DNA from 4 places in the Ruegeria sp. AG7 genome. Region 2 is predicted to be linked to each of the others. Evidence: riboswitches for the same ligand, from Rfam matches in the RefSeq annotation. Region 2 holds a riboswitch; each other region holds the start of a gene.

Region 1 (7,636 bases), on a different contig from region 2:
GACCGATCCGCACGGTACCCAGGTTGCCGTTGACAAACAGACACACGATCCGACCGTGGTCCTTGAGCTGATCCAACAGGGCATCGGGCACCTGCTCGACACCGCCCTGCACCATGATCGCATCATAGGGGCCGTGTTCCGCCACACCCTGTTCCAACGCGCCGACGTGGATGATGGCGTTGTGCACGTCAGCTTCGGCCAAGAGGTTTTGCGCCTCGGCTGCAAGGGTTTCGTCGCATTCAACACCCACAACCAACTCAGCCATCCGTGCGGTGACAGCCGTGGAATATCCCATTGCCGGAGCGATATCGAGGACCATCTCGTCCTTGGATATGTTCAGCACGTCCAGCATTTTAGCCAGGGTCCGCGGCTCCAGCATGCTGCGCCCTCCACCCAGATCAATCAGGCCGTCCACATAGGCCGCCTCGCGTTGAGAATCGGGTACGAAGCTTTCCCGCGGAACACTCAGCATAGCCTCAATGATCGGGAACTTGGTGACGTCAGAGGGGCGGATCTGTGTATCAACCATTGTGCGGCGCCGGGCTGCGAAGTCAGTCATTGGATATCTCGTCTCATTCCCAAAGATGTCGGGCTTGTGCCATATCCTGAACCTTCCAGCAACGCCCCTGTTGCCGCAACCTGAATCGTGATCACCTTCTTGGGCATGGACTTCGGCAAATTTCAGTCTTGCCGGCAAATTCGCACGCAATCCACTGGACGCCCCCGAGGAAAGCTGTTAAAAACCCAGTTACACCACAGCAAGTATTTGATTTTACTTGAAAAGGCGAGTTGGCGGAGTGGTGACGCAGCGGATTGCAAATCCGTGTACACCGGTTCGATTCCGGTACTCGCCTCCAACAACATCCAAATCGCTGACTTAACCCCGCAGTACACGCGTGCGACGCTCGGTATTTCAAGACGTTCAAGGCCCGCGATTCTGTCGAATTGCGGGCCAGATATGGCGTGTTTTTCGGAACACCTGCCTACCCCTGCTCGTTCAAGGGGCGAGATTTTGTCTGGTATGTGCTTTACGTTCAGGCGCGCCCTTGTGGCACAACCTCGTATCCCGGCTCCTCCGGCTCATCATCCGTCATTTCGGCAGGGAAGCCCGGGGCGGTGATATCCAGGCCGGTTGCCTCTTCCAGCCGCTTGATAATATTTGGTGAAAGCTCGCGTTCGCCATAGCGTGCGATACCATCGTTAAAGATGTTGATCATCACCGGGTTTATTTCCAGCGGCACCCCGGCGCGGTCGGCGACCTCCTGAAACAGACCGATATCCTTCTTCACCAGATCCATGGTGAAGGAAATATCGCGCGACCCGTTCAAGATGACCTGACTTTCGGTTTCGTGCACGAAGGACGTGCCGGACGAGATTTTGATCGCCTCATAGGTCGTGTTCAGATCCATCCCCGCAGCCTTTGCCGTAACCAGTGCTTCGGCGCAGGTGATCAGGTTGGCGGTGGCAAGATAATTGGTCATCACTTTCAGCACCGAGGCCGAGCCCAGTTCGCCGGTGTGCAAAACCCGACGACCCATTGTCGTCAGGAACGGCAGAATTCGTTCAAACGTTTCCCGGTCACAGCCCGCAAAGATCGAGATATTGCCTGTCGCGGCACGGTGGCACCCGCCAGAAACCGGGCAATCGACGGCCGCACCGCCGCGCGATATGACTTCGGCACCCAGGCGTTTGACTTCGGCCTCGTCGGTGGTCGACATCTCCATCCAGATCTTACCGGGGCCCACTTCGGGCAACATCTCCTGCATGACTGCGTCCGATGCTGCCGGAGACGGCAGACAGGTGATCACCGCATCGCAATCGCGCATCAACTGGGCGGGCCCCTCAGCCGCCTTTGCACCTTTGGCGACAAACTCGGCCACCAGATCCGCGTTCAGGTCATGCACAGTCAGATCAATGCCGTTGCGCAAAAGGGATCCCGAAAGCTTGCCGCCTACGTTACCCAGACCGATAAATCCCACTTTCATATGACGCATCTCCAAGTTCGTCGTTTTCCCGTCATGCGACCACATACCGAACACATTCTTCATGCCGCCGAACGACGCCTACAGGTCGCTTTTTTCTCCTTGGCTTATTTGTTGCGCGCGAACCGCTTGACAAGCGGGTCAGCGGTGCCGCATGTCCCTGTCGTTGGTGTCGGCGACAGCCGATGAAAAGGGAATGCGTCAACGGTTCATCCGCCAAACGCAGCCGCCCCCGCGACCGTGACCGGAGAGGATGCCCAATGCCACTGGCCTGTGCCGGGAAGGCGGGACATCCGACAGAGCGACCGCTCTGGCATCCGCAAGCCGGGAGACCTGCCAACACCCGAAGTTGAAACCGGGCGGGGTGTTCCGGTGTCGGGTCCATGTGCAGACGTGGTGCCCGCATGAAACCCCGTCCCCCGCGAAGAGGATTTGGGGGGATGAGAGACATGACCGAGAACGAACCGGTAGAGCTACTGGTCTGCACGACTTGCCGCCGGGGTCTGCCCGTCGAGGATGACGCTGAGCGTCCCGGCACATTGTTGCACAAGGCCCTGGAACAGGCTGTCCTGCCGGATGGTATCACTCTGAAACAGGTCGAATGCCTTTCGAACTGTGATCAGGGCTGTTCCATCGTTCTTCGGGGCGGGCCGGATCGCTGGACCTTTGTTTACGAGAATCTGAACGAAATCGATCACGTCGATGTCATCATCGATGGCGCGACTAAGTATCTGGCCACAGGCGATGGTCTGGTGAAATGGCGCGACCGTCCTGAACATTTCCGCAAAAACTGCGCCTCGCGCATTCCCCCGATTGGAGCCTGAGATCATGTCGAACCTTGAAAAACTCCCCGTCACTGTGATCACCGGCTTTCTGGGCTCGGGCAAAACCACGCTGGTGCGCCATCTGATGCAGAACCCGCAGGGCAAGCGCCTTGCGATTGTTGTTAACGAGTTTGGCGATGTGGGTGTTGATGGCGACATCCTGAAGTCCTGCGCGATTCCGGAATGCCCTGCGGAAAACATCATGGAACTGGCAAACGGCTGCATCTGCTGCACCGTGGCCGACGATTTCATCCCGACCATCGAGGCGCTGATGGCGCTGGAACCGCGCCCGGATCACATTTTGATCGAAACATCCGGCCTTGCACTGCCCAAACCGCTGCTGAAAGCGTTTGAGTGGCCTGATATCCGTTCGAAAATTACCGTTGATGGCGTTATTGCGCTGGCCGATGCCGAGGCCGTGGCCGCCGGTCGCTTTGCTCCGAACGTTGAAGCGGTGGATGCCCAACGGCTGGCTGATGACTCGATCGACCACGAAACACCCTTGTCCGAGGTGTTCGAGGATCAGATCTCGTGCGCGGATATCATCCTGCTGACCAAGCCCGATCTGGCAGGTCCCGAAGGTGTCGCGAAAGCTAAACAGATCATCGCCGCTGAGGCGCCGCGCCCGCTTCCTGTCGTCGAGGTTGCCGAGGGTGTCGTCGACGTACGCGTCGTGCTTGGCCTTGAGGCTGCCGCCGAAGATGACATGGACGCGCGCCCGTCACATCACGATGGCCATCACGATCATGAGCATGACGATTTCGAAAGCATCATCGTCGAGTTGCCGGAACAGACCGACCCGGCGGAACTGGTTGCCAGGATTGAACGTCTGGCAACTGAGCTTAATATCCTGCGCGTCAAAGGCTATGCCGCCGTCACAGGCAAACCGATGCGCCTGCTGGTTCAGGCTGTCGGCGCACGGGTTCGTCACCAATACGACCGCCCGTGGGAACCCGGTGAGGTGCGCCGCTCGCGCCTGGTCGTCATTGCCGAACATGACGACATCAAAGAGGCTGAGATCCGTGATATCCTAGTGGGTGTGACCGAGGTTGCCGAGTAAGTCATGCACGTCGTCTTTCGCGAAAGCCACGGGCTCGAGGAAACCGAGACCCCAACCGATCTGGGCCAAAGCCCGGCCGATCTGGTTGTACTGTCCTTTTCCGACAGTGACCTGGGCGCTTTCGCGGAGGGCTGGCATCGCGGCGGCGGACCTGAGGGGCGGATGCCCACGATGCGGCTGGCCAATCTTGCTGCATTGAAACACCCCCTGTCCGTCGACACCTATGTTGAACAGACACTTGAAGGCGCAAAGGGCATCCTGATCCGTCTGATCGGCGGCGTGCCCTATTGGTCTTACGGGCTGCAACAGGTTCTGGCACTGGCGCAGGCCAAAGGCATCGCGCTGGCCGTTCTACCGGCGGATGGGCGAGAAGACACTCGGTTGGATGAGTATTCGACCCTGCCCCTCTCGACCCTGCGGCGGCTGGCACATCTGTGTGATACCGGCGGAGAAGTCGCCGCGCAGGCCGCATTGGCCCAGATGGCGTTAGCAGCAGGGCTTTATGCCGGCCCGGTGATGGGCGCGAAAACCCTGCCCGAATGCGGTGCGTGGTGCCCGGAACAGGGTGTCATCCCGGTGGATTCCGCGTTCGAGAACGATGCGAAACGCATTCTCGTAACCTTCTACCGTGCTTATCTGACATCAGCAGACACAGCTCCGGTCGCGGCCCTGATCCGCAGCCTGCGCGCCCGCGGGCTCCAGGCGGTGGGTTTGTTCGCCCCGTCGCTCAAGGCCCCGGCCGCTGCCGACTGGCTCAGGGAACAGGTCGTTGCCCTGAGACCATCGGCCATCATCAACGCCACTTCATTCTCAGGTAAGGGCGCGTCTGGCACGTCGCCTTTGGACGCAGCGGATGTGCCGGTGTTTCAGGTCGCCCTCGCCACCTCGCGACGCAAGGCTTGGGCCGAGGCCGAACGCGGCCTGTCACCCGCCGACCTCGCCATGCATGTGGTATTGCCCGAAGTGGACGGGCGAATATCGGCAGGCGTTGCCTCATTTAAAGAGCCGGGCAAGCGCGATCCGCATCTGGAATACTCGCGTTTTGCGCATCGGGCCGAGCCGGACCGGATCGAGGCAATCATCGACCGGGTATCGGGCTGGCTCGCCCTGAATAACAAACCCAAGGCGGACCAGATCCCCGCGTTGGTACTGTCCACATATCCAGGCAAAGACTGGCAGATGGCCCATGCGGTCGGTCTCGACGCGTTGGCCTCAGCCGAAGCGATGCTGTCTGATCTTCACGGTGAAGGCTACGACATCACGGCTGCCGAACCGATTGCCGACACACTCTTGGACGCCCGGGTATCGTGGCCGCTTGAGGATTATCTGAGTGCACTCGCTGAATTGCCCGAGACCCTGCGCACCGATCTGCACACCGTATGGGGCGATCCCGAGCAAGACCCAATTTTCGCTCATGACGCGTTTCACTTTACGGCTTTGCGACGCGGCAAGGCACTGGTCGCACTGCAACCAGAACGCGGAACACCCGAGCTGCGCGATGACGACTATCACGACCTTTCGCGCACCCCGCGCCATAGCTATGTCGCCTTCTATTTGTGGCTGCGCAAAGGTCTTGGAGCGGATGCGCTGATCCATATCGGTGCGCATGGCACGCTGGAATGGCTGCCCGGCAAATCAGTCGCCCTATCGGCAAACTGCTGGCCCGAGGCACTGATCCGTGACCTTCCGGTGATCTACCCGTTCATCGTCAACGACCCGGGCGAGGCCGCGCAGGCCAAACGCCGGATCGGCGCGGTGACTCTGGGCCACATCCCACCTCCCATGAAAGAAAGCGGAACGCCTGACCGGATGGTGCGGCTGGAAGCCCTGCTGGACGAGTTTTCAAACGCGGACGGTCTTGACCCCAGACGCCGTAACCGGTTGCAGGAAGATATCCGGGAAGAAGCACAGGCCATTGGACTGGAGAACGATCTGGGTCTGGATCAGGCCACCAGCACCGCCGAAGCTATCACGCGCATTGACCGCTTTGTCTGCGATATCAAAGAAAGTCAGTTTGGCGACGGGCTGCACGTCTATGGGCGTGTCCCGGACGTGACCGGCAGTTTCGACCCTGCCCCATCCGCCCATGCCGAGCGCAATGCTCTGATCAATGCGCTGGCCGGTAAGAGGATCGAGGCTGGCCCGTCCGGCTCGCCCTATCGGGGCCGCCTTGACGTGCTGCCGACCGGGCGAAACCTTTACACCACCGATCCGCGATCTGTGCCCACCCGCGCAGCTTACACGCAAGGCGTGAAACTGGCCGAGGAACTGGTACGGCGGCACTTGCAGGAGGAAGGTGATTACCCGAAAGGGCTGATTGTCGATCTGTGGGGATCGGCCACCATGCGCACTGCGGGCGAAGAATTCGCCATGGCCCTGCACCTTCTGGGTGTAAAGCCGGTTTGGGACAAGGGATCCGAGCGGGTTTCGGGTATCGAAGTTTTACCCATCACCGACCTGAGCCGCCCGCGTCTGGACGTCACCCTGCGGGTTTCGGGCTTGTTTCGCGATGTGTTCCCCACATTGTCAGCCCTTTATGGTCAGGCGGTTCGGGCTTTGTCAGAGCGTGATGAAGCGACCGACTGGAACCCCTATGCCGGTCACGCCCCGGCTACGCGGGTGTTTGGCCCGGCACCCGGCAGTTACGGCCTGAACATGACCCATCTGTCCGAGACCTATACGGACGAGGCGCGCGCCCAAGCCGGGGAAGCATGGCTTGAGGCCAGCTCGTACGCGCTGGAAGGTGAACACATTGCGCAAGACAAAGCGGGAATCACGGATCGTGTCGCCAATGCCGACAGTTTTGTTCACCTCCAGGATCTGACGGAAACTGACCTGCTGCTGGCCAACGACTATGCCACGCATGAAGCCGGTTTTGCCGCCGCCAAAAAGGTCGCTGGGGGCACCGCTCAGCTTTACCATTTGGACAACACCAACCCAGATAATCCGCGCGCCCGGACTCTGCCGGAAGAAATCAGCCGCGTCGTTCATGCCCGCGCAGCCAACCCCGGCTGGATTGCGGGGATGCAGCGCCATGGTTTTCGCGGCGCCGCCGAGATTGCTGCGACGCTGGATCACATGGCCTCTTTCGCGCATCTGTCCGGCACTGTCGCTCCGCATCTGTTTGATCTCTATCACGAAGCCACATTGGGTAATGAGGCCGTTGATACCTTTCTGCAAGAGACCAACCCGAAGGCCCATCAGGCCATGCAAGACAGGTTCCGTGCATTGCTGGAAGCGGGGCTTTGGAACACGCGCCGGAATTCGATCCGGGCCGATTTGGAGGGTTTGAGATGAGTGCACCTATCGTTCAAGGCTGGTGTCCCGGCGCGCATCGTCCGATGATGTCAGGCGACGGGCTGGTCGTGCGGGTCCGTCCGCGTCTGGCGCGACTGAATGCCAGGCAGGCTATTGGCTTGTGCGAACTGGCTGAACGGTTCGGCAACGGCACCATTGACCTGACCAATCGTGCCAACCTGCAACTGCGCGGCGTGGATGAGCGCGACCACCAGCCGTTGCTTGTGGAGCTTGCGGCGCTGGACTTGCTTGATGCGGAACCCGGCATCGAAGTACGCCGCAATATTCTGGTCACTCCGCTCTATCAGGCGGGCGATTTGACCGCGCGGCTGACGCAGGAATTGATCGATCGACTGGCGGAACTGCCTGCTCTGCCCGCTAAGTTCGGTTTTGCCATAGATACAGGCCCGACGCGCCTGTTGGCCTCGGATTCCGCAGATATTCGTCTGGAACTGTGTGCCGACGGTCTGATC
Region 2 (7,636 bases):
GTCTGATCGGGCTGAGCCCGGATGGTGATATCCCTTTGCTGACACCGGATAATCCGACCGGTTCATATGCCGTTGGGGATTGGGTCCTTGCCGACGCCGAAAACCGCGTGCGTCACATTCTGGACCGGCGCAGCCTGCTGCAACGCAGGGCTGCCGGTACAGGTGCCGCAACACAACTGATAGCAGCCAATGTCGATGTGTTGTTCATCGTCAGCTCGTGCAACGCCGATTTCAACCTGCCCCGGCTGGAACGTTATCTGGCGCTGGCACATCAGGCCGGATGTTATCCTGTCGTTGTCCTGACGAAAGCTGACCAGTCGGATGACCCCGGCAGTTTCTCGGGACAAGTGCAATCTCTGGACCCTTTTTTGTCGGTACTGGCGATCAATGCGCTGGACCCGGCAGATATCGAAAAGGTTCTGGCATGGTGCCCCAAAGGCCAGACCGGCGCGCTGGTCGGGTCGTCGGGCGTGGGTAAAACGACGCTCAGCAACGCCATGACGGATCAAAACCTCGCCACCTCTGGAATTCGCGAAGACGACGCACGGGGCAGGCACACGACAACGGTGCGCGCGTTGCACCGGATGGGTAACGGTGGCTGGCTGATTGACACGCCGGGAATGCGCGCATTGCGTTTGTTGGACGCTCAGGACGGGATCGACAACGTGTTCTCGGACATCACAGAGCTTGGCCAAAGCTGCCGCTTTTCGGATTGTCAGCACGAGACCGAGCCCGGCTGTGCCGTGCAGAACGCAATAGGCAAGGGCGTTCTTGATCCGGCGCGGCTGGACCGTTGGCGCAAGCTGCGGCGCGAAGATCAGCGAAACTCGGAAACCGTTGCGCAATCGCGGGCGCGGGACAAGGCGTTCGGCAAGATGGTCCGCGGTGTCATGCAGGACAAGAAGCTTCGCAAACGGCCATAGCTGCAAGGTGTTATGGAAAACCTGCGTCGCGTCTGATCAGGCGATCAGGCGCGGCCAGACCGCTGCATTGCGCCGGGCAAATGCGCCTATGTGACCAATCTCCGGCAGCCCAAATTCGGCAGGCTTCAGAAGGTGGCGTCTGGCCCCGGGGCCATACAGATCGGCAAGGCGCCAAACCGCCTCGGGCGGAACCATCTGGTCGTCTTCGAACGTGAACAGATCCACAGCTGTTCCAGAACTGCCCCAATGCGCATCAGGCAAATTCTGCCCGATCTCGGGAACGTAGCTAAGAGGAGCTGTGCACCATTTGCGCCATTGCCAGTAGACCGAGGCGGGCAGGTCCGAGCCAAACCCGATTGCTTTGCCAGGCAGATAGCCAAGCGCCCGCACCATCAGCGGTGCATGGCCATACCAGAACAGCCCCGCCAGCCCCCGATAGGGCCATGGGTGATCATTCAAAGTCACCAGCCCCGAACACACACAGATCATACGGTCAATCTGGTTGATATCCGGCTGCACCGGCCCCAGCATCGCACCGACCGAATGGCCGATGGTCCAGTGCTGCGCCTTTGGAAACCGCCTGCGCATCTCGGCCCGTGCCGCCGGCATATCGATCAATGCCCAATCCGCCATTGTAGCACGCGCGTCTTTCAGGCGGCCGACCAACGAAAGCCCGTAGTCCCGATAGTCATAGGTCAGGCAAGCCACCCCCCGCTTGGTAGCCAGCCATCGCGCAAAATGGCGATAATAGTCACGCGGCACACCTGTAGCACTGTTCAGCACAACAACGGTTTCCGGCTCACCCACAGGCCGGTACAACCGCGCCGACAAGGTCACGGACCCTGACGGAAAGCTGAAATCTTCGATCAACACCGTCTGTTCCGTATCCAACATGATCCCCGGCTTTCACTGAAACAATCGGTTTGCCTGCCTTCAATGCCGACGACACTAGGCCGGAACATAATCCGCATCCAGCATGACCAAACGTCCGGCCTAAAGATCGGCTTGACTCGGAACGCGATCAGACGCTAGCGGTTGTGTGATGGTTTCCGGCCCCTACAAGAGGTCGGGATGAAAAGGGAACACGGTGCGGTTTGTCTGGTCACACAGACATCAACCAAGTCCGCGACTGCCCCCGCAACTGTAAGCGGTAAGCAATGCCGAAATACCACTGGCCTATGGGCTGGGAAGGTCGGCAGAGCAATGACCCGCAAGTCAGGAGACCTGCCATCGGAACTGAAACCGAAACTCGGGCGGGGTGTCCGGGCAGGTCCTGACGGCGAAATGCTGTCCCACCTGCCCCAATATTCCAGCCCACCACGCGCGGAGGGCGCAGGATGATCTGGAAGACAAAATCACACGAATACAGCGCAACGGTGTGCCAGCGGACAGGGAAAACCTGCCCGGCTTTGGCGCGACTGGCCCGCTCGATTTCGGAAGCCATGGCGCAGGCGGTTTCGGCCACCAGCGAGGATTTCGAATTTGAAGGCAGCAGCGCGCTGTCACATTGCGCAGAAGGGTGCATGGCAACGATCAGAGCGCGATCCGACAGCGTTCGCATTTTCTGTGGAACACACCCTGACACGGCAACTCGGGATCTGGATGCCTATGCTGATTTGATCTTTGGACCTACATTCAGCACGCTGCCCTCGGGCACCATCGCGAACCTGCCTTGCGCCATGATCGAGGTTTCAACGATCCGCCCCCAAAAAACCGGCTACGCGCCACAGCAGCTTTCAGCTTGATCCCACTTCCACCTGTGCCGGGGTGATCCGGGACGCCCAGGCCAGCTGCGCATCGGTTTCGACAGCGCAGGGGCGCACGGCCCGCAAGCGGTCCAGTGCGTCGCTGGCGCGTTCACCGCATTCAACCATCAGTCGCAGAACAATCATCCCGGACCTGCCGCACCCCCCACGGCAGTGTACAAGGACCCGGCCACCGCCCGACAGTGCGTGTCGGGCCGTGGCGCTGACCTCTGGCCAGGCCTTCCGAACCGCTTGCGTCGGTGCTCCAAAATCTTCGATCGGCAGGTGAACCCACCGGCTGGCCCGGCTTTGGATGTCACTGCCAAAATGCTGCGCGCCATCCTGAAGCATTTCGACATCCGTCGTCATTGAAATCACAAGGCCCGGTTTCCACGCCGCAATCGTATCCAGATCGGTGGCGTAATCCCCGCCACGCCCTGGCATTGAAGTAAGGGCAAGCGTTCCGCCTCCGACCTGCAGAGCAAAAATGACCAGCTGCGACATGAAGTGCGTCCTCCCCCAAGGTACTCTTTACAAAATGAGTCATTAAATCCGCTGGTCCAGTTTAGTTGGAAACCAGTCCGTTTCTGAAACAAAAAATCATCTCGCCCCACAGTGGACGCGGACTGCCGCCGCCACTACGCTGTGCCGAAGCACCGAATCCGAGCGAGTAGACATGACAGACACGCCCAGCCCCGCCTATCAGGTTCTCGCCCGCAAATACCGCCCGGAAACCTTTGCCGACTTGGTGGGTCAGGACGCCATGGTGCGCACCCTGAAAAACGCTTTTGAGGCCGACCGGATTGCGCAGGCCTTTGTCATGACCGGCATTCGCGGAACGGGTAAAACCACCACGGCACGGATCATCGCCAAGGGCATGAACTGCATCGGACCGGATGGAACCGGAGGGCCGACAACAGAGCCTTGCGGTCAGTGCGAGCATTGCATCGCGATCATGGAAGGCCGCCATGTCGATGTGATGGAAATGGATGCCGCCAGCCGTACCGGCGTCAACGATATCCGCGAGATCATCGACAGTGTCCGCTATCGCGCAGCCAGCGCGCGCTACAAGATCTACATCATCGACGAGGTTCACATGCTCTCGACCAGCGCATTCAACGCGCTGCTCAAGACGCTCGAGGAACCGCCCGCACATGTGAAGTTCATCTTCGCGACCACCGAGATTCGCAAAGTGCCGGTCACGGTTCTGTCGCGGTGTCAGCGCTTTGACCTGCGCCGGATTGAGCCCGAAGACATGATCGGTCTGCTGCGCAAGATCGCCGGGGCCGAGGGCGCGCAGATTGCCGACGACGCACTGGCGCTGATCACCCGCGCTGCAGAAGGGTCGGCCCGCGACGCGACCTCATTGCTCGATCAGGCAATCTCGCACGGGGCCGGTGAGACGACGGCAGATCAGGTCCGTGCGATGCTGGGTCTGGCGGATCGAGGTCGTGTTCTGGACCTGATGGACATGATCCTGCGCGGTGACGCGGCAGGGGCGCTCACTGAACTGAGCGGGCAATATGCGGAAGGCGCAGACCCTCTGGCTGTGCTGCGCGATCTGGCCGAAATCACGCATTGGGTGTCCGTCGTAAAGATCACACCCGACGCGGCCGAAGACCCGACGGTTTCCCCCGACGAACGCACACGGGGCCAGCACATGGCCGAGGCTTTGCCGATGCGGGTTCTGACCCGGATGTGGCAGATGCTGCTGAAGGCGCTGGAGGAAGTCTCTGCGGCGCCCAACGCGATGATGGCCGCCGAAATGGCCGTTATCCGACTGACACATGTCGCCGATTTGCCCAGCCCCGAAGAACTGATCAAACGGCTGCAAGACAGCCCGCCTCCGCCCCCCGGCGGGCCGGGCGGGGGCATGTCAATGTCCCGGCAGGCCCCGGTGGCAACGCAATCCAACGCGACCCCGCCGCCTGCCTATACATCGCCCCCGCGCGGCGCGGGTGGCGCACCGGTTGCCGCGCTGGCGCAGGATGCCCAGACGGCCCTGGCCCGCTATCCAACCTTCGGGCATGTGGTGGAACTGATCCGCACAAACCGCGATGTGAAACTGCTTGTCGAGGTGGAAAGCGGCATGCGCCTTGTGTCGTACCAGCCCGGCCGGATCGAATTCACCCCGACGCCTCAGGCACCGTCGGATCTGGCGTCGCGATTGGGCTCTGCCCTGCAACGCTGGACTGGCAATCGTTGGGCCGTCTCCATTGTCTCGGACGGGGATGCGGCGACCATCGCGGAAGTGCGGGACCGGGCCGAACTGGCCCTGAAAGCCGAGGCCGAAGAGCACCCGCTGGTTCAGGCCGTTCTGACGCAATTCCCCAAGGCAAAGATCATTCGGATCGAAACACCTGAACAGCGCGCCGCCAAGGTTGAGACCGAGGCCCTTCCCGAAGTCGAAGATGAATGGGACCCCTTCGAAGAGGATTAGCCCCCAGGCCCGTGGGTCCAAGTTTCAGGAAACCTGACATACTCACGCCCTTCCACGTTGCAACTGAGGGAGGGAATGCGGGCGCATAAATTATCGGCCGGCGACGCTCTGATCTGGACAGGCGGGAGACCTCTTGTGCCGCCTGCCTGCGGTCCGTATTTAGAACCAAACAGAAACACAGGAGACGACTGATGCTGAAAGGACTCGGCGGGCTTGGCGGACTGGGCGACATGGCCAAGATGATGAAATCCGCACAAGACCTGCAAACCAAGATGACCGAAATGCAGGAAGAGCTGAACAACATGATGGTTGTCGGCGAATCCGGTGCGGGGCTGGTCAAGGCAACGGCCACAGCCAAGGGTGAACTCAAAGGGCTGGACATCGATCCGTCGATCTTCAACGGCGACGACAAGGAAGTGGTCGAAGACCTGATCCTGGCCGCCATCAAGGACGCTCAGGCCAAAGCCGCCGAACGTTCACAGGAAGAAATGGGCAAGCTGACCGAAAGCATGGGCCTGCCGAAGGACATCAAGCTACCGTTCTGAGCTTCATCTTTTCCCAAATACTCCCGCCGGAGGCTCTCTCCGGTACAAAGCAGGGCAGGCCATGGGCACGAACAGCGAAATCGACAATCTGATCGACCTAATGGCCAAACTGCCGGGGCTTGGCCCGCGCTCGGCCCGCCGTGCGGTGCTGCATCTGATCCGCAAACGCGCTCTGCTTCTGACGCCCCTGTCAGACGCCATGCAGCAAGTGGCCATCACCGCTCGCGAATGCCTGAATTGCGGCAACGTGGGCACCACGGATATCTGTGACATCTGCAATAGCGAGGCCCGAGCGACCGGCGAACTCTGCGTGGTCGAGGACGTCGCCGACCTCTGGGCGATGGAGCGGTCAGGGGTCTTCAAAGGCCGCTATCACGTGCTGGGTGGCACGCTGTCCGCACTGGACGGCATCGGTCCGGACGAGCTGCGCATTCCCCGCCTCAGGGATCGGGTTCTGGCCGAAGGGATCACCGAAGTGATCCTTGCCCTGAACGCCACTGTCGACGGTCAGACCACCGCCCATTACATCGCGGACCAGCTGGAAGGTCAGGTGCGCCTGACCTCACTTGCGCAAGGCGTGCCCATCGGCGGAGAGTTGGATTATCTGGATGATGGGACGATTACGGCGGCGCTCAGGGCGCGCAAGGAAATGTAGCCTAACGAAGGATGATATACCAGCTGCACGAGTCTGTCACCTGGCTGTCATTTGTAAGCTTATTCAGGGTTAACTGCTTCAAAAAAGTTTAACTTTGCGGGAATACCAACGCCCTCCGGATTCTCGAATACCCTGAATTTTTCCATAACGGCTTCTTGTATTGCCGCGACATCCGCATCCGTTCCACAATACTTTTTTAGAATTCGCGCTGCTGGTCCTATGTTGGAAGCCAAATCAGAAACTTTCTTGAGCGGTCCTTGATGTTTTAGTGTGATCGCCGAAACCTCTCCTTTCACATTTCTGAACCCTGCTTTTTTCAACACATCGACAACGTAGTCGATATCCTGAAAACCCAGAGGTCCCGGTGCGTTGGGATCAGCAGGATCAGGTGGCCCCAAACGTGAAACTGCCGCTTTGCATGGAGCATCGAACCAAGGGTTTATTGCCATTGGAGCCCAAGCCGCTGCAATCAAACGCCCCTGTGCCCGCATGTGTTTTCGTATATTGGCAAACGCAGCGTTCGGATCGGAAAAGAACATGACGCCAAAGCGCGAAATCACAAGATCGAATGGCGCGCTTGGGATCGCACCTTGTTGCGCGTCCATCAAAAAATACCTTGATTTTACGGGAAGCTTACCAGCTTTCTCTTGAGCGTGCTCCAACAGCGGTTTGGAAATATCCAACGCCGTCAGTGTTCCATTTGGGGTCAGCTTTTTCGCAAAAGCACGGCTCGTGGCACCGGTTCCGCAACCAACATCAAGTACATCCGCATCATGGATATCACCCGCTCGCCGGATGAGTTCTTGGTCCACCGCTTCAAAAACAGCGTCCAGTTCTTCTTCGAACCTGATCCACTGAAGTCCCGGAGCTGAACTCCAGTAATCCGCCTGCGCTTTGTTGGCAGTCATAGCGTTTCTCACATTCTTGAACGCAATCACTGTAGCATAGTTGCCGCTCAAAACTGTCGTACTTTGAAACTGCTGAAGCATCTGGACCAGGTTTCAGAGAATACTGTTTGCCTGAAACAGAGTTACAGTTAGATACAGCCAACCACATTTTTTAGATGGGAGTGCTTAACTTGACCCGCCTTCTCGCCTTTACCTTCGCCGCCTTCACCGCAACCGCTGCCCTGTCGCAGGAACTGGTCGACAAGGGCTTTGTCGAAGGCTGGAACATCATGATGGACCCCGCGCTTGGGAACGGGTGTCTGATCCAGACGGTCTATCAGGACCTCTCGGTCGTGCGGCTGGGCTATGACGCATTGGATAATCGCGGGTACTTCGCCGTTTACAACAAGGCCTGGGGCAATATTGAACAGGGTAAAAGCT
Region 3 (7,636 bases), on a different contig from region 2:
GTTCGCGTCAACGCGACGCTGATCGATACGGAGAACTCCAACCAGCTGTGGGCCGACCGGTTCGATGGAGAACTGGCGGAAATCTTCGACTTTCAGGACCGTATCACCGAGAGCATTGTCTCGACGTTGGCGGTGACGCTTACTCGAGCGGAACAAGAACGGGCATTTCGAAAAGAAGTCAAAAGCCTTCAGGCGTACGATTATGTCCTGCAAGGCAACGCGTTTCATGCGCTTACGACCAAGGCTGACAATGCAAGAGCGCGCGAACTCTACGAGCGTGCAATCGAGCTCGACGCAGCATACGCTCCGGCATACGCGGGGCTCGCCTGGGCTTTGGTGCATGATGCATTTCGGTGGAGCCCAGATCCTGAAGCGACACTTGAGCTTGCTCTGAAGCATGCCAAGCAAGCCGTTAAGTTGGATACCGGGTTAGCCAAAGCCCATATGGTTCTTGGCGACGTCTATTGTTGGACGAGGCGAAACTCGTTGTCCGTGGTAGAGGGACAAAAAGCGGTAGAGTTGGAGCCCAGCAATGCTGATGCACATTTCGCGCTCGGGTACTACCTGCTTGCGTCCGGTGCCTCAGAAGACGCGGTCAAAGAGGCGCGGCTTGCCTTACAGTATAATCCGGTATTCGCCATGGGTTTCTACTACGAAGTGTTGGGGACGGCGCTCTATCTCACCCAGAGTTACGATGACGCTATCGCAGCACTTGAACAGGGACTGGCACGATATCCGGACCATGATGGTTTGCACCAGATACTGGCGGCAGCCTATGCAAAGCTGGATAACCTGGATGCTGCTCGAGTGCATGCCGAAGAGTATCTGAGGCTGCGGCCAGACGAGTCGCTGTCGAAGATTTCTGAAAGGCTTCCCTACAAAAACAAAGATGATCTAGAGCACCTGATTGAAGGCTTGCGTCGAGCTGGTGTGCCCGAATAACTTGGCTGGCCGGTTTGTTGTCTCAATGACTGCTTCGTCCGCATGTGAGACGCTCGAAACCGGCGCAGCGAAGGTCCGGTTCAGAAAATGATCTTGAAGCCCGGACTGAACGGCAGCTTTCGCCGTTTCGACTCGGGTTTCTCGCGGTCGCAGAGAATAGCCGGTGTCCGCCCACCTTACTAGTTCATGCGTTCCGCAGCATTTGGCACTTTGGGCTCTCAGCAGCCATTCGCTGCACTAGGCTTGAACTTCCGCTCACCCCACCAAAGCCCCCGAACCGCCAGCACCAGCGAACCCCGTCAGCACCCGGGCTAGTCGTCAGCGGTCCAGGTTGGCGGTCTCGTAAGCTATCCCCAAAGCGCCAGTGAGCGGTCGTTCTAGCGGTCAAAATGCCCGGCGCAGAGCTTAGCGAATGCCCGTGCTGACCCGCTGACGCTCCATTCCGCCCGTCGCTTAGCTCAGCAAAATGCCCCCGAAACCGCCCCAGTTTCTCGGGCTTCGCTGAAAAGCCCATAGGTTTCATCGGTCGGCAAGGATTCCTACCACCCCAGCCATGATTTTCCTATATATCACACACCGACGTCCTCGGGGCGGATTGTAGCGCCTTCTCAGCGGCTTGTCTGACGTCAGCACCATGTTGAGACGCGCAGGTTCATGCCCTTGGGAGAAAATGGGAAAGACCCCCGAGTTTTTTCTTGCCGCAGAGTAAGTGTTAAGGTACCCGCGTTTTACCGGTCCCGATGTGGCTAAGAGGGAATCCGAGGTGCCTTTTGGTGCCAACCGGAACTGCCCCCGCAACTGTAGGCGGCGAGCGCTGTCCATTCCGTCACTGGGCCATTTCGGTCTGGGAAGACAGGACAGACAAAGACCCGTCAGTCAGGAGACCTGCCGGTATGAAACCGAAACACACCGGGCGGGGTTGTCCGGGGAGGTTGCCGAAGAAACGCGCCGGGCGGGCTATGTACCACTCTGCGCTCACAGCAGGCAGAAAAGCGTCTGTTGCTTCGGTAAATGCCCATTCACCCGTTCTCTGGTCATTGACACATGGAGATCGATTGTCATGTTTCTACGCACTGGCCTGATTGGCCTTTCCTTGCTGGCTACCAGCGCTGCCGCCGAAGGAAACTTTCCCTTAACCATCGAAAACTGCGGTCACTCGGTCACGTTTGACGCGCCAGTGACGTCGTCAGTCACGGTCGGCCAAGCCGCGACCGAGGTGCTTTATGCGCTGGGTCTGGGCGAGCAGGTTCTTGGAACTTCGGTCTGGTTCAACGAGGTGCTGCCTGAATATGCCGAGGTGAATGCCAAGGTAGAGCGTCTGGCAGACAATGATCCCAGCTTTGAAAGCGTTGTTGCCAAGCGGCCGGGACTGGTCGCAGCGCAATATGAATGGCATGTCGGACCCGAGGGCATCGTCGCCACGCGTGAGCAATTTCACGAACTGGGTATTCCAACTTACGTGATGCCTGCGGATTGCGTCGGCAAAGACAATACGGTCGGCGGCGATGGCACCCGCCTGCAAGCGTTCTCGACCGATACGCTGTATCAGGGTATCGAAGAACTGGCGGCAGCCTTTGATGTGTCCGAACGCGGCACGGACCTGGTTGCCAAGTACAAGGCCCGCGAAGCCGCAGCCGTCGCCAAGGCGCAAGCCGTGAAACTGGACGACGTGTCAGCCGTATTCTGGTTTTCATCTCCTGAAATGGAAAGCGATCCGTTTGTGGCCGGGCAGAAGGGCGCACCGGGATACATGATGAGCACATTGGGCATCCGCAACGTCATCGAGACGGATGAAGAATGGCCAACAGTTGGCTGGGAGACCATTGCCAAGGCCAACCCGACAGTGATCGTGATTGCCAAGATGGACCGCCGTCGCTTTGCTGCGGACGACTACCTGAAAAAGCTGGAGTTCCTGCGCGCTGATCCGGTGACCAGCCAGATGGATGCGGTCAAGAATGACAGGATTGTCGTTATGGATGCGCAGGCCATGGACGCCACCATCCGCGCGATCCCGGCGCTGGAGGATCTGGCCGAGAAGCTGGATACCATCGGAAACAACCTGTGAACGAGGTCGCCGCAATCTTTCGGCAGGGTTTCAAGGCCGCGTGCCTAACTGTGCCATTGTTGATTGCGGCGGTCCTTGCGGGCGCGATGATCGGGGAAACCTCGTTGTCGCCCGATTTGGTTCTCTCCGTTCTGGTCAACAAGCTGGCCGGAGCGGACCTGCCCGTCGACCCAATTGATCAGGGTATTATCTGGAGCTACCGGATTCCTCGCGCTCTGGTCGCTGCGTCCTGCGGTGCCGGTCTGGCTGTCGCAGGGGTCGTGTTGCAGGCATTGCTGCGAAACCCGTTGGCTGACCCTTATATTTTGGGCATTTCTGCCGGGGCCTCGACAGGTGCCGTGGCTGTAACCATCGCTGGTTTGGGCGGGGGAGCTTTGTCGCTGTCTTTTGGCGCGTTCAATGGCGCGCTTTTGGCTTTTGGTTTTGTCGCGTTGCTGGCCCGAGCCTCCGGCGCAGGCGGCGGGCGGGCTGCGACGGCGCAAATCGTTTTGGCGGGAATTGCCGGGTCTCAGTTGTTCAATGCGCTAACGGCCTTCATCATCGCCAAATCCGCCAATGCCGATCAGGCGCGCGGGATCATGTTCTGGCTGATGGGAAACCTCAGCGGCGTGCGCTGGCCGGATGTATATCTGGCCATTCCGGTGGCCCTTGCCGGCTGGCTTATTTGCCGCTTTCACGCCAGAGCTTTGGACGCATTTATTTTCGGCACTGATTCAGCGGCCTCGCTGGGCATACCGGTGCGGCGGGTGCAGGCAACCCTGATCTTCGCCACCGCGCTGACAACAGCGGTCATGGTTTCGATCGTCGGGTCCATCGGCTTTGTCGGGCTGGTCATCCCTCATGCTGCCCGGTTCCTTGTAGGACCGGGGCATCGCAGGCTTATCCCAACGGCCGCCTTGATCGGAGCGGTCTTCCTGATCGGCGCCGATATCGTGTCGCGCATCATCATCCCGGGTCAGGTTCTGCCGATTGGGGTGGTTACCGCCCTGATCGGTGCGCCTGCCTTTGCCGTAATTCTGGTGCGCGGCCAGAGGAACGCCCAATGAAGATCGAGGCGCAAAACCTGACATTTTCGGTTCGCGGCAAGACTTTGCTGTCAGACGTATCGTTTGTTGTGGAGCCCGGAGAAACACTGGCTTTGGTCGGACCCAACGGTTCGGGCAAATCAACTCTGATGCGCCTGTTGGCGGGTTTGGCACGTCCGGTTTCGGGAAAAGTCGTCATAGCGGGCCATCCCGTTTCGCATTTGTCGCGCAGACAGATTGCCCAACGGATTGCCATTGTTGAACAACAGGCTGATACAGCCGAACGCGTAACTGCACGGTCCGTGGTCGAGCTGGGCCGCACGCCCTGGCTGTCGGCGTTACGGCCCTGGCGCGCCGAAGATACCAGGCAAGTCGACAAAGCCCTGCAAACTGTGGAAATGGCCGATATGGCACACAGAGAATGGGCAACATTGTCTGGAGGAGAGCGCCAGCGGCTGCACATCGCGCGGGCTTTGGCGCAGCAACCGGGCCTTTTGCTTTTGGACGAACCGACCAACCATCTGGACATACATCACCAACTGTCGATCCTGGACTGTGTTCGAATTCTAAAAGTGACAACGGTGATGGCACTGCACGATCTGAATCAGGCAATGGCCTGTGATCGCGTGGCTGTTTTATCAAAAGGACAGCTGGTTTCTCTTGGCCCGCCCAAACAAGCCTTGTCTTTGCAAACCGTTTCAGAAGTTTTCGGTGTCAAAGCACAGTGGGGGTATAGTGCCGGCAGGACAGAACGGTTTCTGTCCTATCATCTGGACTGACGGATCCCGATCGCTTCTGGTCGCACAGGATATCAGCGTCGTCAGCGCGCCATGCCAGATACGTACAATCTGCGGCCTCGAAGGCGTATTCCAACGGCGAGCAAGCTTGATCTGGGTTTCCTCACAAACTGCAAAATTGCTCGTCGAATGCTGTCTAGATTCTAACAGAAATAGGATTTGTTCGTTTTCTTGCCTTCCAAGATGATCGGCAGGCGCGTCGTCCGAGCGTTGGTCGACCAAACCCTTGTGGTATGTTCACTACTTGATTTGAACCGTGAAACAGATTCCTTTCGGAAACCACTGGGACCTGACCCAAATCTCGAAACGCCATCAGCTTGAACAGATTGCGGCGACCGCACGTCGATATTGCAGATTACCCACAATCAAAGCCTCAACTTGAGCCTTAAATTAACGGTAGATTAACGAAACAGGGCACAACAAATCTCTGGATGACAAGTTCTTGATATACTTATGCCTATATCGAGATTTATTGGTGGGTAATCCTGCCGGTCTGTTGACTAGTCCAGTTTTTAACGAGGGGGTATCCCGGCAGGATCAGGGGGTGCCAGATCGGGCCAGTTCGAGGCCAACAGATCGCGGCACCCCCGCCGGTAAGCGCGAACCAGCAACTCATCTTTCATCAGTTGATCTTGTTGCGCTGCGCGTGGGGTGTGATGCCAAAACTGGATCGGTATACCCGAGAGAAATGCCCCGGATTTTCGAAGCCACAGGCCACGGCGACTTCGGTAACCGACGCCTCGGTTTGCAAAAGCAGTTTCCGGGCCCGTTCCAGCCGCATCTCCATAAAGTACCTTTTGGGGGAAGTATTAAGGTATTTGCCGAACAACCGTTCCAGTTGACGGGTGGAAATACCCAAAACATCGGCAATGAAGGATGGTGAGACAGGGGTTTCGAGACTGTCCTGCATAATGTCTATCGCCTTCGCCAGATGGGCATTGCGCATTCCATTGCGCGATTGCAGCGAAACGCGCTGCTTGGCGGTCGCATTACGCACAGTGTTATAGACCATCTGATCCGCAACATCAGTGGCCAGTTCTTCGCCATGGTCGCGTTCGATCAGATGCAGCATCAGGTCTGCGGTCGCGGTTCCACCTGATGCGGTAATGTGTTTTTCGTCGGCGACAAAGACGCTGCGCACCAGATTGACATCCGGAAACGCCTCCATGAATGCGTCGTGGTACTCCCAATGGATCGCCGCCTGCATACCATTGAGGAACCCGGCCTCGGCCAGCAACCACGCCCCGGAACACAATGCCCCGATCCGCGTTCCGCGCGCGCGTTCGCGCCGCAGTGCAGCCAGAAGGGAACGAGTCACGTGGTCACGCATGTGAATGCCCGACAAAACAAAGAGTTGATCGCACTTGGGCAGTTCCTCAAGTCCGGAATGCACAAGAGTGACGGATCCATTGGAAGACACGGCCTGCTCGCCCTGTTCGGATACAAAAGACCAGCGATACAGCTCATCGCCACTCACTAGGTTGGCGATCCTCAGCGGTTCGACCGCACAGGAAAAGGCGAGGTGCGAAAACTCCTCGACAAGGATGAAGGCGAAGTGCTGCGTCTGAAGCATGAGCAGGACCATTTCCAAACTGGGCCGACGCCCAAGCGTGAGTCTATTTTGCAGACACCCATGCTGCACGAGATTTTTTTGTATACAAGTTGTATTTTTTAGAAATACAAAAATACGACCACCGCGATTCGGACACGGCAGCCAGAGGACATAGTGAGGCCAAAGGATGAAAGACGAAGCCAAGTCGCGCAAAAATGCGCTCAGAGAACACCTGAAGATGTCCATCCTGACGCTGCGCCTTCGTCCAGGTGACGATCTGGATGAGGCGCATTTGTCCGATGAATTCGGCCTGTCGCGCACGCCTCTGCGTGAGGTGTTTCGTCAACTGGCAGGCGAAGGCTATCTGGATCTGCGAAAAAACCGCAGCGCCCGTGTTTCGGAAATGTCCTACACCACACTGCGCGATTTCTTCCTTGCCGCGCCGATGGTCTACGGGGCCATCCTGCGTCTGGCGGCAGTGAACGCGACTAACGCGCAAATCGAAGAATTGAAAGCGGCTCAGCACGCGTTCAAAGCTGCCCTTCGTTCAGGGTCGGTCGAGGATCGCGCACTTGCCAACAACCGTTTTCATGACGTGACCGGAGAGATGTCCGGCAATGTCTACCTGCTTCCGTCATTCAACCGGCTGCTGATCGATCATGCACGGATTGGCATGACGTTTTATCGGCCGCAGACAGTTGAAATGTCGGAAAACCTGTCGATGGCCAGCCAACAGCATGACGCGATCATCGCAGCCATCGAGGCACGCGATGAAGCCGCGGCGGCGAAACTGGCCGAGGATCACTGGAACCTGTCCCGGGATCAGATCGGGATGTTCGTGATGCCTGACGCACTGGATGTCGCAATGGGTATCCCGCCACTTTCGAAGCCCGCATGAGGACGAAATGAACCCGATTTTCAAGTTCGAAGGAATTTATACTCCTGTGGTCACCCCCTATCACGACGATGGCAGCGTGAACTGGGACACCCTGTCCGACGTGATCGAATACCTGATCGAAAATGGTGTGCACGGCCTGATTTCCGGCGGATCCACGGGTGAGAATTATGCCCAGACCGGGCCGGAGCGGCTGGAACTGGCCAAATTCACGCATAAGCACCTGAAAGGGCGGTTGCCCTTGGTCGTTGGCACGGGCGCGATGCTGACTTCGGACTCGATTGCGCTGGCCGCTGGCGCACGCGATATCGGCGCGGACGCCATCCTATTGGCCAGCCCGCCCTACTCGGTGCCGACGGA
Region 4 (7,636 bases), on a different contig from region 2:
TGCCGGTATTTTTGCAGAACGACGCAACCGCGGCCTGCGGTGCCGAGCTGGTGTTTGGCCCTGCAGAAGGCCCACGAGATTTCCTGTATTTCTATGTCGGCTTCTTCATCGGGGGCGGGGTGGTTCTGAACGGCTCCATCTTTTCAGGGCGGGGAAATGCCGGTGCGCTTGGTCCATTGCCTGTGCCGGACGACGCAGGCGGAGTGAAACCATTGATAGATGTCGCCAGTCTTTATGTGCTGGAGCGCGCAGTTGGTGGGAATGCCGAAACAGCCGGCTCAATCTGGGAAACGACACGGCATTGGGACGTACCGGAAACCCACCTTGAGAATTGGCTGAACCAGGCGGCGCACGGAATCGCCCATGCCATCGTCTCTTCTTGCAGCCTGATCGATTTCGAATGTGTCAAGATTGATGGCTGGATGCCTGCTGATATCAAGGCGCGGCTGGTGGAAAGGGTTGAGCTCAAACTATCCCATATGAACCTGACCGGGCTTGAACGGCCCTTGGTGCTGGCAGGGGCGGCGGGCCCGGATGCCCGGTCATTGGGGGCGGCCAGTTTGCCATTGTCGGAAAGATACCTGCTCGAGGGGTAGGTTCATCCCCGAAAAACCCCGACCTGTATCCAAAGCGGATCAACCGGAAAAAGGGCATTGCCCGCTGAACTTTTTGACAGCCAGCGCAATTGATCGTTGACGGATGCCGAAGAAGTCTGGCAAGCCGCTCGGCATGTCCGGTTCCGGGGCGTGCTCTGGAATCAATAGGGAATGCGGTGCGGGCTTTGGCCCAATTCCGCAACTGCACCCGCAACTGTAAGCGGCGAGCAGGGCTGAAGTGCCACTGGAGTTAATCCGGGAAGGCCAGCCCAACGCTTTGACCCGCAAGTCAGGATACCTGCCGGACATGTGCCTTTGACAAGGGCACTCCTAATCGGCGACGGGATGTGCGTCGGAGCAGGATGCTTGAAAAAGCAGCTCGGCTTGGACGTCCCCGCAGTCAAAACGCATCTCGTACCGGGGTTGGTACGATGGGACAAGGACGACTATTGATGACCAAGCTGCTTTCTGCGGCCGCTGTGGCGATGGCGCTTCCAGCGATGGCAAATGCGCATTTCCTGCTGGAATACACCTCTGACACCATGATCGACGCACCGGGGAATGTTCCGGTCAAGCTGATCTTCTGGCATCCGTTCTCGAACGGGCATGTCATGGATCTGGACAAGCCGCAGGAATTCTACGTGATCCACAACGGTCAGAAAACCGACCTGCTGGACACTCTGGAACCCGTGCGTTTCACCGGTGGGGAAAACGAAGGCGCGGCATTCAAGGGTTATGTTCCGGTCAAACGGTCGGGCGACTATGTGCTGGTGACAGTTCCCCAGCCCTATTACGAGGGGTCTGAGGATATCTATATCCAGCAGATCGCCAAGGCATTCCTGAACCGCAACGAATTGCCGACCGACTGGATGAACCCGGTGGGCTTGCCGGTTGAGATCATCCCGCTCAACAAACCGACCAACATCATCGCGGGTTCGACCTTTACGGGTCGAGTTATGGCAGAAGGCCAACCGGTTGCGGGTGCCGAGATCGAGATCGAGTACATGGCCGCAGAACCGGACATGGAAAGCACGGCTGCTTCGGCCCCGACCGTCTCGCCGTTGCCGGGTGGTGCATTGGTCGCAACTTCGGATGATAACGGGTATTTCACATTCGGCGTTCCAAAAGCCGGATATTGGGGTTTTGCAGCGCTCGGCGCCGGTCCCGTGACCGAACACAATGGCAAAGAACTCAGCCAGGACGCGGTCATCTGGATCCGCGCCTGGGATTTGGAGTAACCGTAGATGCATATCGTTGACGGAGCCTTGTCCAACCCGGTTGTGATCGGCGGTGCCGTCGCTGCGGCGGGTGGAATTGCCATGGGCCTCAGGTCGCTGGATCTTGATCGCATCCCCACTGCGGGGGTGGTGTCAGCCAGCTTTTTCGTGGCATCGCTGATCCATGTTCCTATTGGTCCGTCGTCGGTGCACCTGATCCTCAACGGTATGGCCGGGCTTTTGCTGGGGTGGGCCGCATTCCCGGCCCTGTTCGTCGGGCTTTTGCTGCAAGCCGTCTTCTTTGGCTTTGGCGGGTTGACGGTATTGGGGATCAACACCCTGAACATCGCGTTGCCCGCGGTTCTGGCCGGACTGATCTTTAGCCGCCTGATCGCCCACGGCTCACCGCTGCAAGGTGCGATATGGGGCGGGGTCGGCGGTGCCTTTGCCACTGCCGCCACAACCGGCATGGTTGCGTTTTCACTGGCCTTGTCCGGGGATGCCTTCCTGCCTGCGGCCAAGCTTGTTTTCTTTGCACATATTCCTGTCATGGCGATTGAGGCGATCCTGACCGGGTTCGCGGTTTTGCTGGCGCGCAAGGTCAAGCCCGAGCTGTTTGTCAAACGAGCGGTCGCATGAGGTATCTGGCAATCGTTCTGGCGCTGTGCTGCGCACCCCTACCTGCCTTAGCGCATAAGGTCATAGCCGGAGTGTTTAAATCCGGTGACGCCATCGAAGGCGAAATCGGCTTTTCCAACGGCGACATGGCAAGCGATACCGAGGTCATCGTCAACGGCCCGGACGGAGCCGAGCTGGGCCGTATCGTAACAGATGCAGATGGGTTCTTTATCTACACGCCAAACGCGCCGGTGGCCCATACATTCTTTGCAAACCTTGGTGCCGGACATGTGGCCGAGGTCACCATGCCCGCTGCGGATGTCGCCCGGATCATGGGCGTTGAAGCGGAACCTGATACCCCGCCAACAAACGCACCTGCCCAGACAGCGGCGGTGCTCAGCGATGAACAACAACAGGTCATTGCCAGGGCTGTTCGTGATGAGCTGCGCCCGCTACGACGCGAGATCGCGGCTTACCGCGAACAAAATGATCTGCAAACTGTTCTGGGTGGGATCGGATATATCGTCGGTCTGTTTGGTCTGGGCTTTTACTTTGCGGCACGCCGCAAGCTGGCGGCCTGATGGCGCATGTTCTGGGACAACAGGAAAGCACGCTGGTCAAAGCGGGCACGCAGCGGCGCGGCGCGATCAACCCGCTTGATCCTAGGATGCGGATCGTTATGGCGGTTGTCTTCGCGGTGGTGACAGTGGCGGTGTCCTCGCTGACAGCGCTGTGCGCGGCTTTGGCGGTGTCCCTTTCGCTTCTTGCCGCGTCGCGTCTGCCCTGGCGGATGACATTAAAACGCATGGCCATGATGGACGGGTTCATCCTGTTCATGCTGGTGTTGTTGCCATTCTCCATGCCCGGCGACCCGATGTTTACGCTCTGGGGGTTCCCCGCAAGCTGGCAGGGCTTCTGGAAAGCGGTCGAGATCGCCTTGACGGCCAACGCGGTCATCCTGTCCCTTATGGTGCTGGTCGGCACGATGGAGCCGGTCACGCTTGGCCACGCCCTGCACCGCCTGCGCTGCCCCGAAAAGCTGGTTCACCTTTTGATGTTCACCATCCGATATATCGAGGTTCTGCGGGAAGAATACCTGCGCCTGCACGCGGCCATGAAAGTGCGCGGCTTTCGCCCGGCAACAAACTGGCACACCTATCGCAGCTTTGGCTATCTCGTGGGCATGATGCTGGTGCGCGCGATCGAAAGATCCGAACGCATTCTTGATGCGATGAAATGCCGGGGTTTTTCAGGCCGTATGCTGTTGCTTCAGGACTTTACCCTGACCCGAAGGGACATCGTTTTTGCTGCAGGTCTTGGTGCTCTTTGCGCGGGTCTGATCATACTGGATTTGGCATGACACTGATTGCGCTTGAAGAAATCCGCTTTGCCTACGCCGGTCAGCCACCCGTTCTTGACGGTGCCAGCCTCAGCCTGTCCGCTGGTCAACGCCTGTCGCTGACGGGCCCGAACGGGGCAGGAAAATCGACCTTGCTGCGCATTACGCTTGGCTTGCAGCGCGCACAGTCCGGCACGGTCAGGATCTTTGGTCAGCAAAGGGTGCATGAGGCTGATTTTCACGACGTGCGCCGCCGGGTGGGCCTTGTGTTTCAGGATGCGGATGATCAGTTGTTCTGCCCGACCGTCGCCGAGGATATCGCCTTTGGCCCGCTCAACCTGGGCAGAACACGCGACGAAGCACTTGCCATCGTTGAAAGCGTGTTGGGTGATCTGGACCTGATGCATCTGAAGAACCGCATCACCCACAATTTGTCAGGGGGTGAAAAACGGCTGGTTACGCTGGCGACCGTTCTGGCGATGGAGCCCGAGGTTCTGCTGCTTGATGAACCCACCAACGCGCTGGACCCACGGAACGAGGCCCGGCTGCTGGAAATCCTCCGGGCATTGCCGCAAGCGATCCTTCTTGTCAGCCATTCCCCGGCCTTCCGAGCCGAACTGGCACCGGATGCGCTGGATTTGCGAGACGGAAAACTGGTTGCTGTCTGACAGGACCAATACGTGTTCAGCTGTTCCGCTTTCGGCTCATAAGCCCATATCTGACTGCCCATGCGCGAAACGATAGGCGTCTGCGACGGTCCTGTTTCACCGGGTGTTTCGACGGCGCGCCACCTTTTCGGTTGAACTCGAAAACGTCGATGATGCGCTCGGCGCAACCGCAGGCTTCGCCCATGCCAACTTTGGCAAAGTAGAATTTTTCGAAACGTTCCGGGTTTCGCATGGCACCCCTCCTGTTCAAGCGTAACTCCAAAAGCCAAGTGCCGCCAAATCACTTTGTTGCGGATGCAGAGGGGGTCCTATGGCGCGGCGAATGCGCTTCCCGTCCAGACATTGTCCAATTGATTGAAGACCGGCGAGGTGATGAGCATCTCGGCAGGGTACAGCAATTGCAGCTCATCCGCGAACCGCGTGACGCCGGGTACAAGCCCGGTGATGTTTTGCCACGCGGCCCAGCTGCCGGGATCGGACAGGCTGGTGGGATTGCCGGGATCAGCCGCCTGGTGCCAACCGGCCGCATTCAGGATCGGTGAAAGGGCAAAGCGCGCATCGTTGCTGTCAACCTCGGAACAGGCAGCAGCATCGCATTCCCAGCTTGTCCAGTCTGCCGCCGCGATGGTCCCGGCAATCGGGGCGGCGGCGTCGATGACCCGTGCCAGAACCTCGAACCCGCCACCCGCAGTCGGACGGCTGAGCGACAGGGGGTCGGTGGCCACGGCATGCAGCGCCGCGGTCGGTGCCAGGCTGAGGGTCCGGCCGATCAAAGCCAGCTGTGCGATGCCGTCGGTCACCGGGCCTGATCCGGCGGCCGGAAGGACCCTGACAGGTGTCAGGATCGGTACCGCACCGCCACGTATCGCGATCTCCTGCAACGCATTGTCGAAGGCCGGAACGAAATCACTGCGGATCGTATAGCTCAGCGGGAAACTGGCCTGCTGCGGACCAACGGGCCTTGCACCGTCGCGGGTGATGAAAGACATCGGCGGAACGGCACCCGGTTGCGGCAGCGAAATCTGCGGTCCCGCGATACCCAAAGCGGCCGCGATCATGCGAGCGCGCTGTTCGGCCTCACCATACTCGCTCAGCAGATTGATATAGCCGCCGATCTCGGTGATGTTGCGCGGCGCAGGGATGCGCGAGGGGGCAATATCGCCCGCAATGGCCAGCCTATGGGCAATCACCTCACGGGCGCGCTGGATCGCCGGAGAGTTGGTCGTTTCAAGAATGTTGATGATCGCCTCGGCAAGGCTTTCATCAATTCCCGGTTTGTCCGTCACATTTGTGCTCGTGTCACTCATTGTCGTCCTCCGCAGGGGCGTTCAGGCCATTGAGGAAATCCAGCACCGACTGGCTGCCAGCCTTGGTCGCGCTGCCGTCATCGGCATCCGCGTTCGCCTTGGTGAAGGCCCCGAAAAGCTTGGCCAGAAGCAGTGTGTTGGACGGGTTGGCCAAAGCCGCAGCCCCGCCGGGGAAATCCTTGAACAGGTTTTGCGTAAAGGCTGCCCGGTTGCCGTCTGCCTGTCCGCCAATCAATGCGGCGACACCCGAGGCGTTCTTGGCGATATCCTCAAACCCCTTGATCTTGGCGGCGTTGCTGGCATCGAACGCCTTTTTGTCAGCGGCGGCTTTCTTGGCCTCTTCCTCTTTGCGGGCGGCAGCGATTTCCTGACCTTTACCCGCAAGTTCCGTGGCCTTTCCAACCAGTTCTTTCGTCAGATCCGTTGCCGTGTCGATGGCCTTGTCTCGCCCCGCAGCGACCGATTGCGTTTCAAGCGCCAGCTGGGCTTGCAGTTCCTTCAGGCCCGTAAGATCGGTTCCCGCCCGCGCAAGATCAGGCGCGGCCTTGAGGATTTCGGCCAGTTGCGACGTGGGCACAGCCTGGCCGGTGCCAATGTCGCCCCCTGCAATAGTAAGCGTGTTCGAAGGCTGGTTGTTCGGCAGGTCTGACGGCGCGCGTGTGCCAAAGATGGCGTCACTGTCAGCAGGCAGGACCGGCGCGTCGCCAACCGGCGGCGGTGTCGGGCTGTCCTGCCAGTTCCAGAAGCGGCGGTGGTCGATCATCTCGCAGGAATTGCAGCGGCCCAGAACGGCCTCGCCCAGCAATCCTCTGGTCGGCAGTGAAATCGTGCGGCGCGGTGGCCGGAAATCCTCGCGGTGGAAGGCCAGCAGACTGTCCTGAATATCACCGGTCCGCATCTCCATCCGGTCGGCCAGATCGGGCGGGATCGAGAAGGGCATGATCATGGCATTGCCATAGAACCCCAACACCTTGTTCTGGACGGTGCTGAGCAGCGATATCTCGCTTGAGGCATCGTCCAGCCCGCCTTCCGGTACCCCGATGGTGAAGCGTTCCAGCAGGATCGCACGTTCTTCGTCCGTCATGCTGGCCCAGATCACGCGGGAATAGCGAACGGTGTTGGCCACAACATGCTGGTACATCTCTTCGATGCGGCGCAGATCCCGGCGTGAAAGAACGTCCGGCACCTCCTGCACGGAAAAGGGCAGGGTGGCAGGCAGCGCCTGGAACGTATTGTCATCAACAACGGTCTGGGCGTTTTCATTCATACGCGCCTCGAACTCACTGACCATGGGCGGACCCACCAGATCGTCAAAGTCCGAGCCCGAGATCGTGGTGCGAAGGCTGCGGTTGATATTGCGGGTGGCCCGATCCAGATCGTCGGCATCTTCCAGATTGGCCAGATGTTCCCAGATGTTGAAAATGTTGATGGGATCCGGACCAGTGTAGAACGAATAGGCAAACGAACCCGTCCGCCTGCGCAGCTCGACACGGGCGATATCCGACCGCTCGACCGAACGGGGCAAAGCGACAGAGCCGGTATAGGTCCGGCGCTTGGTCGGATCACGCCGCGCATCAGCCAGCCGGACAAGCAGGTTCTCGCGTGTTTCTGCTGGCAGGTCATGCAGGTTGTCGATGTCTATCGGCGATCCGGTCAGCGGAACAGGTCCGACCCGGTCGCCATCCTGCGTGAAGATCACGACAGAAATGTCATCATTGGGCATGAACGTGCCCTGCGCCTCGAAACTGACGATGTCCTGTGCGACGCCGGGCGCGTTCTGCGGTGTTGCGTCCTTGTCCGCATAAAACTCTTCCAGCAGCTTCAGTGCGCTGCGGAATCTGCGGCGGCTTCGGAACACGCGCCGGAACACTTCGGCATGGCGCAGGATGAC

Evidence for each region. Region 2 has a riboswitch for cobalamin ahead of ACR0BF_RS02920 (hypothetical protein). Riboswitches for the same ligand answer to the same signal wherever they lie in the genome.
Region 1: linked by a shared signal. The riboswitch ahead of ACR0BF_RS12735 (DUF1636 family protein) and the one ahead of ACR0BF_RS02920 (hypothetical protein) in region 2 are both predicted to bind cobalamin.
Region 3: linked by a shared signal. The riboswitch ahead of ACR0BF_RS16540 (ABC transporter substrate-binding protein) and the one ahead of ACR0BF_RS02920 (hypothetical protein) in region 2 are both predicted to bind cobalamin.
Region 4: linked by a shared signal. The riboswitch ahead of ACR0BF_RS19300 (DUF4198 domain-containing protein) and the one ahead of ACR0BF_RS02920 (hypothetical protein) in region 2 are both predicted to bind cobalamin.

Annotation. Positions count from the first base shown of each region.
Region 1 covers NZ_JBQFYP010000008.1:125,247-132,882, forward strand. The annotation lists gene ACR0BF_RS12720 (protein-L-isoaspartate O-methyltransferase family protein) at 1-559, opposite strand, end outside; tRNA gene ACR0BF_RS12725 (tRNA-Cys) at 784-857, shown strand; gene ACR0BF_RS12730 (NAD(P)-dependent oxidoreductase) at 1,035-2,030, opposite strand; cobalamin riboswitch at 2,133-2,337, shown strand; gene ACR0BF_RS12735 (DUF1636 family protein) at 2,432-2,806, shown strand; gene cobW (cobalamin biosynthesis protein CobW) at 2,811-3,866, shown strand; gene cobN (cobaltochelatase subunit CobN) at 3,870-7,163, shown strand; gene ACR0BF_RS12750 (cobalamin biosynthesis protein CobG) at 7,160-7,636, shown strand, end outside.
Region 2 covers NZ_JBQFYP010000001.1:558,511-566,146, forward strand. The annotation lists gene rsgA (ribosome small subunit-dependent GTPase A) at 1-923, shown strand, start outside; gene ACR0BF_RS02915 (alpha/beta hydrolase family protein) at 960-1,817, opposite strand; cobalamin riboswitch at 1,951-2,169, shown strand; gene ACR0BF_RS02920 (hypothetical protein) at 2,261-2,668, shown strand; gene ACR0BF_RS02925 (protein-tyrosine phosphatase family protein) at 2,660-3,172, opposite strand; gene ACR0BF_RS02930 (DNA polymerase III subunit gamma/tau) at 3,345-5,108, shown strand; gene ACR0BF_RS02935 (YbaB/EbfC family nucleoid-associated protein) at 5,300-5,653, shown strand; gene recR (recombination mediator RecR) at 5,715-6,308, shown strand; gene ACR0BF_RS02945 (class I SAM-dependent methyltransferase) at 6,368-7,216, opposite strand; gene ACR0BF_RS02950 (hypothetical protein) at 7,378-7,636, shown strand, end outside.
Region 3 covers NZ_JBQFYP010000014.1:53,750-61,385, reverse strand. The annotation lists gene ACR0BF_RS16545 (tetratricopeptide repeat protein) at 1-942, shown strand, start outside; cobalamin riboswitch at 1,658-1,849, shown strand; gene ACR0BF_RS16540 (ABC transporter substrate-binding protein) at 2,003-3,007, shown strand; gene ACR0BF_RS16535 (FecCD family ABC transporter permease) at 3,004-4,053, shown strand; partial or broken gene ACR0BF_RS16530 (ABC transporter ATP-binding protein) at 4,050-4,560, shown strand; gene ACR0BF_RS16525 (GlxA family transcriptional regulator) at 5,452-6,402, opposite strand; gene ACR0BF_RS16520 (GntR family transcriptional regulator) at 6,569-7,279, shown strand; gene ACR0BF_RS16515 (dihydrodipicolinate synthase family protein) at 7,287-7,636, shown strand, end outside.
Region 4 covers NZ_JBQFYP010000026.1:9,997-17,632, reverse strand. The annotation lists gene ACR0BF_RS19305 (ROK family transcriptional regulator) at 1-596, shown strand, start outside; cobalamin riboswitch at 718-916, shown strand; gene ACR0BF_RS19300 (DUF4198 domain-containing protein) at 1,049-1,834, shown strand; gene cbiM (cobalt transporter CbiM) at 1,841-2,452, shown strand; gene ACR0BF_RS19290 (cobalt ABC transporter permease) at 2,449-3,012, shown strand; gene cbiQ (cobalt ECF transporter T component CbiQ) at 3,012-3,791, shown strand; gene ACR0BF_RS19280 (energy-coupling factor ABC transporter ATP-binding protein) at 3,788-4,438, shown strand; gene ACR0BF_RS19275 (hypothetical protein) at 4,455-4,670, opposite strand; gene ACR0BF_RS19270 (hypothetical protein) at 4,747-5,745, opposite strand; gene ACR0BF_RS19265 (hypothetical protein) at 5,738-7,636, opposite strand, start outside.